DNA from 3 places in the Bacillus cereus group sp. Bce041 genome. Region 2 is predicted to be linked to each of the others. Evidence: riboswitches for the same ligand, from Rfam matches in the RefSeq annotation. Region 2 holds a riboswitch; each other region holds the start of a gene.

Region 1 (2,279 bases), on a different contig from region 2:
TAAATTTTTCAATCCAGTTTGATAGAAACTATTTAAATAGGCAAATTGCAAGACGCGATTGCATTCATTTCCCTTGGGATCTAAGTGACGAACAAGGACAACTTTATCTTCTGTTAAAGTTCCTGTTTTATCTGTACAAAGAATGTTCATAGCACCTAAGTTTTGAATAGAATTTAGCTGTTTTACAATTACTTTTTGTTTAGACATTTTAACGGCACCTTTAGCTAAATTAGCAGTTACAATCATTGGTAACATTTCAGGTGTAAGGCCAACAGCGACGGCAATAGCGAAGAAGAAAGCTTCTTGCCAATCACCTTTTGTGAATCCATTAATGAGAAGGACAATAGGTGCCATAATAAGCATGAATGTAATTAAGAGCCAGCTTACTTTGTTTACACCTTTATCAAAGCTTGTTTCTACACGCTTTCCAATTACCTTATTGGCTAAAGAGCCGAAATACGTATCGGTACTTGTTGAGATGACAACAGCTTTTGCGCTACCACTTACAATATTTGTTCCCATGAAACAAAGGTTTTCCATATCGAGTGGATTGTAATTTTTTTTCATGTTTGTCGGTAAGATATGCTTATTTTCTGTATGGTAGCAGTGTTCGTATTTTTCTACAGGAAGTGCTTCCCCTGTTAAAGAAGATTGATTAACAAATAAATCTTTAGCGGATACAATACGCACATCAGCTGGAATGATATCACCGGCTGAAAGGGAAATGATATCGCCAGGTACAAGTTCCTCAATTGGAATTTCTGTTGTGTAATTTCGATTTAAATTCGTTACATTTTTTGTTTCATGTACAAATCCATTTATTCTAAATACGCTTGCAGTTGTTCGAACCATAGCTTTTAACTTATCGGCAGCTTTTTGAGAACGAAATTCTTGGGAAAACCGAATTGTTGCACTAAGTAGTACCATTGCAGATACGACAATTGTTCCTTGCATATCATCCGTGAAAAAGGAGAGTGCTCCAAGAGCTAATAAAACGAAAATAAATGGATTTTTAAATGCCAACAGAAATTGAATGTACCACGGCGCCATTTTATTATGAGCTATTTCGTTCGGACCATATAAAGAAAGTCTACGAGACGCTTCTTGTTTAGATAATCCATCTTGTGTTGTTTCTAAAAGTTTTAACGCAGAGCTTACATCTTGTGTTGCAACCGCCACTAATAATTCGTTATTTGTTTTCATGCTATCTTGCTCATAAGCATGCTTTGTTTCTTGTCTTTGTAAATTAAACATCGGTAGTTCCTCCTCTGTCATGAAGGAGGAAACAATCTGTTACCTAACTATTTGAAATGGTGAGGAACAGTTTCTTTCCTACCTACATGATGAAATATGAATGTAAAACGTATGGGTATCTGGGCCGAATCATCAATTGCCAACTGTTCCTCACCTCCGTACAATTTAGTAGTTTCTGAATATGCTATGTTTGTTTCATAGTAAGGTGCATATAGACGTAAAAAGACCTTTACTCAAAACGAGTAAAGGTCTGAATTCGCAGCTAAAAGAGTCCACAACAAAGACTGTTAGTAGACATAAATAAAAACAGTTTTTGTGTATGACAAAATACATGCACCTCTCCCTCGTTGAGTTTTAGCACTGTATAGCATAGGTACTGAAACCAGCTACATTAAAAAAGGCCTTCATTCCGACCTTTCCTGTTGACCCATTGGCGTCTCTCGACATTTTTGGGCAGCAGCGTTTCTCTATACAGGAGCCTCACCTAACAGAGACCATATTCAATTACATGTTGAATGTTAGCACTGTAAAATCGTAGTGTCAATATCTTTTTATCTGTGTTTTTAAAATATTAAATGGATTTATAATAGATATATGGGATGAAATGTATGATATTGATTATGAATAATATGGAAAATAAATATTTTTATAAAAGGGGAATTTGTAATGGTACCACAAAATTTTATTATAAATATTGAGAATCAAAAATAGAAAACAAATTGTTTCTTTTGCGCTACAAGCAAAAGAGTTATTCAATAAATCAAGTGAAAAGATAATTTTAGATGAGTTTGATCAAAGTATGTATACAGACTTTTGGACGGAATATAATCATTTGCTAAATAAGTATAAATAAAAAAGCACTGTAACCAGTGCTTTTTTATTATAGATTACGAGATTGTAGGGTTTTCAAAAATAACAATCTCTGAACTGTTTGTAGTTGAAACGCGTTGGGCGTAATATGTTAAAGCTGAAGAAATATATGCTGGTAACGTATCATTTGTATGTGATGTTGTATATTCATGGAT
Region 2 (2,279 bases):
TAATTCGAGAACGATTCTGTTCTAAATGTCGTACTTCCCATATCCCAGCATGTAACGATATGTGTTGGTTCGATCGCTTGCGTAGCTGTTAATAAGTGTTTCATATAACCATGAATCCCGTTCGTAGGGGTTCCATCTTGTCGTTTCATAAATTGTCCGTAGACACTTGTTGCGTAAAAAGCACGAAATAATAGTGCCATACCATCAACTAATAATACTTTTTTCATAATTCCTCTCCTATTAAAAAAATAATAACCTTACGTTATCACGTAAGGTTATATAAATAGATTACCATTCTACGTTTTTGCTCAACTTTGTCTATTATACATTGTTTTTGTATATTTAGCATCATTAACACATTAAGACGTTCTACTACAACAAGTATGCAAGATGCCTGAATACGTATTTTTTCCAGTAGAAACAACGATAGCTTTTGCATTTCCACTAACAATATGCGAACCTTTAAAACATACATTTTCAAGCTCAAGTGGATTATAATCTTTCATCCGTTTTAATGGAATAAACCGTTTACGTTCAAGGTGATAGCAGCTCTCAAACTTCTCTATATTCGCTTCGTTTCCCGTTAACACAGACTCATTCACTAATAAATCATCTGCATAAATAATACGTACATCAGCTGGCACAGCATCTCCAGCCGAAAGAAAAATCATATCTCCAGGTACAAGTTCTTGCACAGGTATCTCCATCATTTTCAGTTCACTATTTAGCCCTGTACTACTAGAACATTCTACTCTAGATACAGTAATCGTTTCACGTTGTAATTCATCACACACACGTTGTTTTGAAAAACCTGGAATCATGCCACCTAGCTTCATCATTACTTCTGCAAGAAGTGCTCTTTTTGAAGTTAGTTCATTTCGGCCATATATTTGAATACGTTTTTGTGCCTCTTTCATTGATAGTCCATCTCTTGTTGTTTTAAAATATGCAAATACAGATTTTACATCTCTTGTTGCAATTTCAATTAATAAATCTTTATTTTTTTGGAGCATTGTTTGTTCTTTTATTGATTTTTTACTTAGTTTATATGACGTGTTACCCACAGTTTTGTTTGCATATAACATATTATCGTCTCCTCCTTTACAACATAGGAAGAAACGCTTTGTTTCTCAATTTATCCACTTTACTGTGAAAGTGTCTCGCGCTTTATAAACGCTATATTGTGATAAATATAGAGGGAGGAACAAATCGTTTCCTGCCTACATCATATATTTTTGATTTGAAGTATATGGGTAACGGAACCGAGTCAGAATTTGACATGCTCCTCACCTCCTCGTTTAATTTTATAGTTTATACTATGAAATTACTCATAGCTTGGTAACAAAAAAGACCCCTACCCTTAAGAGAGTAGCGGCCATTACATACACAAATAAACGATTTCTAATATAATTAGAAATCTACGGACCTCTCCCTCACCGAGTTTTAGCACTGTATAGCATAGGTACATTACCAGCTACGTTAAGAAAAACCTTAATTCGATCATTCCTGTTGACCCATTGGCGTCTCTCGACATTTTTGGGCAGTAGCATTTCTCTATACAGGAGCCTCACCTAACAGAGACTTATTTTCATTACATTGAAAATGTTACTCTTATTTAAAATAGATGTCAACCGTAGCCTACAATTTTTTCAAAAGGTATGGCAAACTAACATATATAAAGTGTAACTTTAATCAGTGGAGGTTTTGTTCATCCCCCACTGATTATTAGCCCTCACCAATCGGGCTTTTACGGGATAAAATAAAAAACTTTACGTTTAAACGTAAAGTTTTTAATAAGTTATACAACCAGCAATTACAATCCCAATTGAAATTGATAAAAACATAAGAAAAAGACCGACTGCTTGATTATCTTCTTCGAGACTTTTGTTTATATTAAAGCGTGGTGTAAGCCACTCAGCTAAATAAAAGACGATAATTTGAGCCAAAATCCCAACTGCTCCCCACGAAATCATATCAAGAAGTGAAATTGAATTAGCTGCTGTCGAATATAAAACAACAGCTAACCCAAGTAATCGTCCTCCAAGCACATAGCTTACCGCCTTATTTCCTTGAGCCATTAACTTAAATTCCTTTACTTTCGTTGTCACTTCCATCAAGAACAGACCTATACATAAAAGGCCGAGTGTTACTACTAAATATAATAAAAAATTAATCATTTTTCCCCCTCCTTTTTATACCTACCGGTAAATAGTACGATTCATTTCCTGTAATCTTTTCTCCCGCACGAATACCGATACTACTCGCTTTTCCAGCAATTA
Region 3 (2,279 bases), on a different contig from region 2:
CTAATGAATAGAATATTGTTCTCGTCAATTACTAAATATGACTTTTGTTTAGAAAGATTCTATCACTTACTCCCTGTTTTTTACGCAAAAATCCCCCTAGTATGTAACTAGAGGGATTCAAAATGGCATGACTAAATAAGGCTTTTCTCCCCCTAGTAGAGCTTTGGCACTATACAACGTAAAGTAATGAAAATTCATTACTTAGCTATCTTAAGAAGAGCCTTAATCCGACAATTCCTGTTCTACCCATTGGCGTCTTTCGACATTTTTGGGCAATAGCCTGTGTTTGCATAGGAGCCTCACCTAACAGGTTAAGCAACATAAATTTTATGTATTTGTTTCGTGTAGCAAGCATAAATATATTTTTTTTGCTTGTCAAGCAACCGTATTTCTAATTTTATCTGTTTTATTGCTTTATAGTCCTTTGAGAAATGATATGAGAAAATGTATGTAATCATTCTGTATAAGTACATATTTTTGACTTTAGTGTATAGTTTGATTAAGTAGTTTAACCATATAAATTTGATAAACCGTAAAGAAGATTTTAATCATAAAAGAAGATTTGTTAAGAATATTCTTTTGATATACAGAATGACTAATTATTCATCCTCTGTTATAAAGTTGGAATTTGATTGAAAACAATAAGTTTCATATGTTTCATAACGTTTCTTCGAATTAAATCTATTTAAATTCTATGTTTTTTAAGGAGAATTTTAAATTTATAATAAAATATAATTTCATTTTCTATAAAAGATTTTTTATGAATGGATTTGAAAGTCAGTTGACAAATATTAAATTCTGGTTTAAATTTTGAAGTAATTCAATAAACTTTGTTAGGTGAGGCTCCTGTATAGAGAAACGCTGCTGCCCAAAAATGTCGAGAGACGCCAATGGGTCAACAGGAACGGTCGGATTAAGGCCCTTCTTAATGTAGCTGGTTATAAAAACCTATGCTATACAGTGCTAAAACTCAACGAGGGAGTGGTATACGATTTGATAGAAAGGCACCTCTGAGATTTTGGCAGAGCTGTCTTAATAATCATTTATTTGTATTGTAAAAAACCTTTACTCCTTTTTGAGTAAAGGTTTTTCTGTTTAATGTTATTTGTTTTATCTTGTCTATATTCAAAAAGGAGGTAATTCTAAATAATGAATTGATTGCAATGTAACTATTATTGCTCTAATAAAAAATTTAAGACAGATAAAATAAAACAAAACCACTCATGAAACTCTAGAGTCTCCCTTAGCAATATGAGGAGGAGTTAACATGAAGAAATTATTAAATGAATTACTTGTAACCAAAAATAATTTGGATGCAGAGAAAATTTTACGTCATCCGTCGTATGATATTGCGCAAGAAGTAAAACAGTTTTCAATTGAAGATCAAATCATATTGCTAAATACGATTCCTGTATTAAAAAGCTCTAAAATTCTTCAATATATGAGTGCAGAAGAAAAATATAATATCTTAATTCACTTATCTGAAAACAAAGCTAAAAAGTTACTAAATTTACAACCGATTGATGAATTAGTAGATTTACTGCTAGCGGTTCATCCGGAAAAACAGGCTAAATTAATGGCGTATTTAGATAAAATCACAAAACATAACGTAAAAAAATTGATGATTTTCAAACCTGAAACGGCAGGAAGTCTTGTCACAAGTGATTTTGTTGCAGTTAGAGGAAATTGGTCAGTAAAAATGACATTGAAGTATATTAGGGAACATTCTGAAAATGTAGAATCAATATCTTATAGTTATGTTCTTGATAGTCATGGTTATCTTGAGGGGATCGTTTCCATACATGAGTTATTATTAGCAGCAGATGACGAGATATTATCTACTATCATGATTCAAGAGGTAATTTCAGTACAAGCTGAAGTTGACCAGCAAGAAGTTGTAAAAAAGCTTCTGAATTATAATTTAGCAGCAATACCTGTAATAACAGCAAATAATAAAATGATTGGTATTATAACATTTGATGACGTAATGAATGTTATGGAAGCAGAAGCTACAGAAGATATTCAAAAGTTAGGCGGAAGTGAACCATTGAATCAATCTTACTTTGAAGCTAGCACTTGGAGTATTTTCTTAAAACGTCTACCATGGTTATTACTTCTTTTTGTTGCTGAAGCATATACAGGGACAGTATTAAAGTATTTTGAAGACGAAATTGAAACTGTAGTTGCTCTTGCTTTCTTTGTTCCGTTATTAGTAGGTACTGGTGGGAATACAGGAACACAGGTTGTAGCAACAATTACTCGTGCAATCGGTATTGGAG

The links. A riboswitch is a leader RNA that binds a small molecule or an ion and turns the genes downstream of it on or off. The one in region 2 is predicted to bind magnesium.
Positions count from the first base shown of each region.
Region 1: it holds a riboswitch for magnesium, as region 2 does, so the genes downstream of both, mgtA (magnesium-translocating P-type ATPase) here and ACUN13_RS07550 (P-type ATPase) in region 2, are expected to answer to the same signal.
Region 3: it holds a riboswitch for magnesium, as region 2 does, so the genes downstream of both, mgtE (magnesium transporter) here and ACUN13_RS07550 (P-type ATPase) in region 2, are expected to answer to the same signal.

Region 1 is NZ_JBQXON010000001.1:422,128-424,406, reverse strand. Features, by position in the region: gene mgtA (magnesium-translocating P-type ATPase) at 1-1,254, opposite strand, end outside; M-box (ykoK) riboswitch at 1,586-1,753, opposite strand; partial or broken gene ACUN13_RS02155 (DNA polymerase IV) at 1,964-2,107, shown strand; gene ACUN13_RS02150 (DUF3932 family protein) at 2,142-2,279, opposite strand, start outside.
Region 2 is NZ_JBQXON010000002.1:320,886-323,164, forward strand. Features, by position in the region: gene ACUN13_RS07545 (5'-3' exonuclease) at 1-227, opposite strand, end outside; gene ACUN13_RS07550 (P-type ATPase) at 360-1,085, opposite strand; M-box (ykoK) riboswitch at 1,421-1,586, opposite strand; gene ACUN13_RS07555 (DUF350 domain-containing protein) at 1,791-2,177, opposite strand; gene ACUN13_RS07560 (glutathionylspermidine synthase family protein) at 2,170-2,279, opposite strand, start outside.
Region 3 is NZ_JBQXON010000016.1:69,315-71,593, reverse strand. Features, by position in the region: M-box (ykoK) riboswitch at 142-318, opposite strand; M-box (ykoK) riboswitch at 823-988, shown strand; gene mgtE (magnesium transporter) at 1,268-2,279, shown strand, end outside.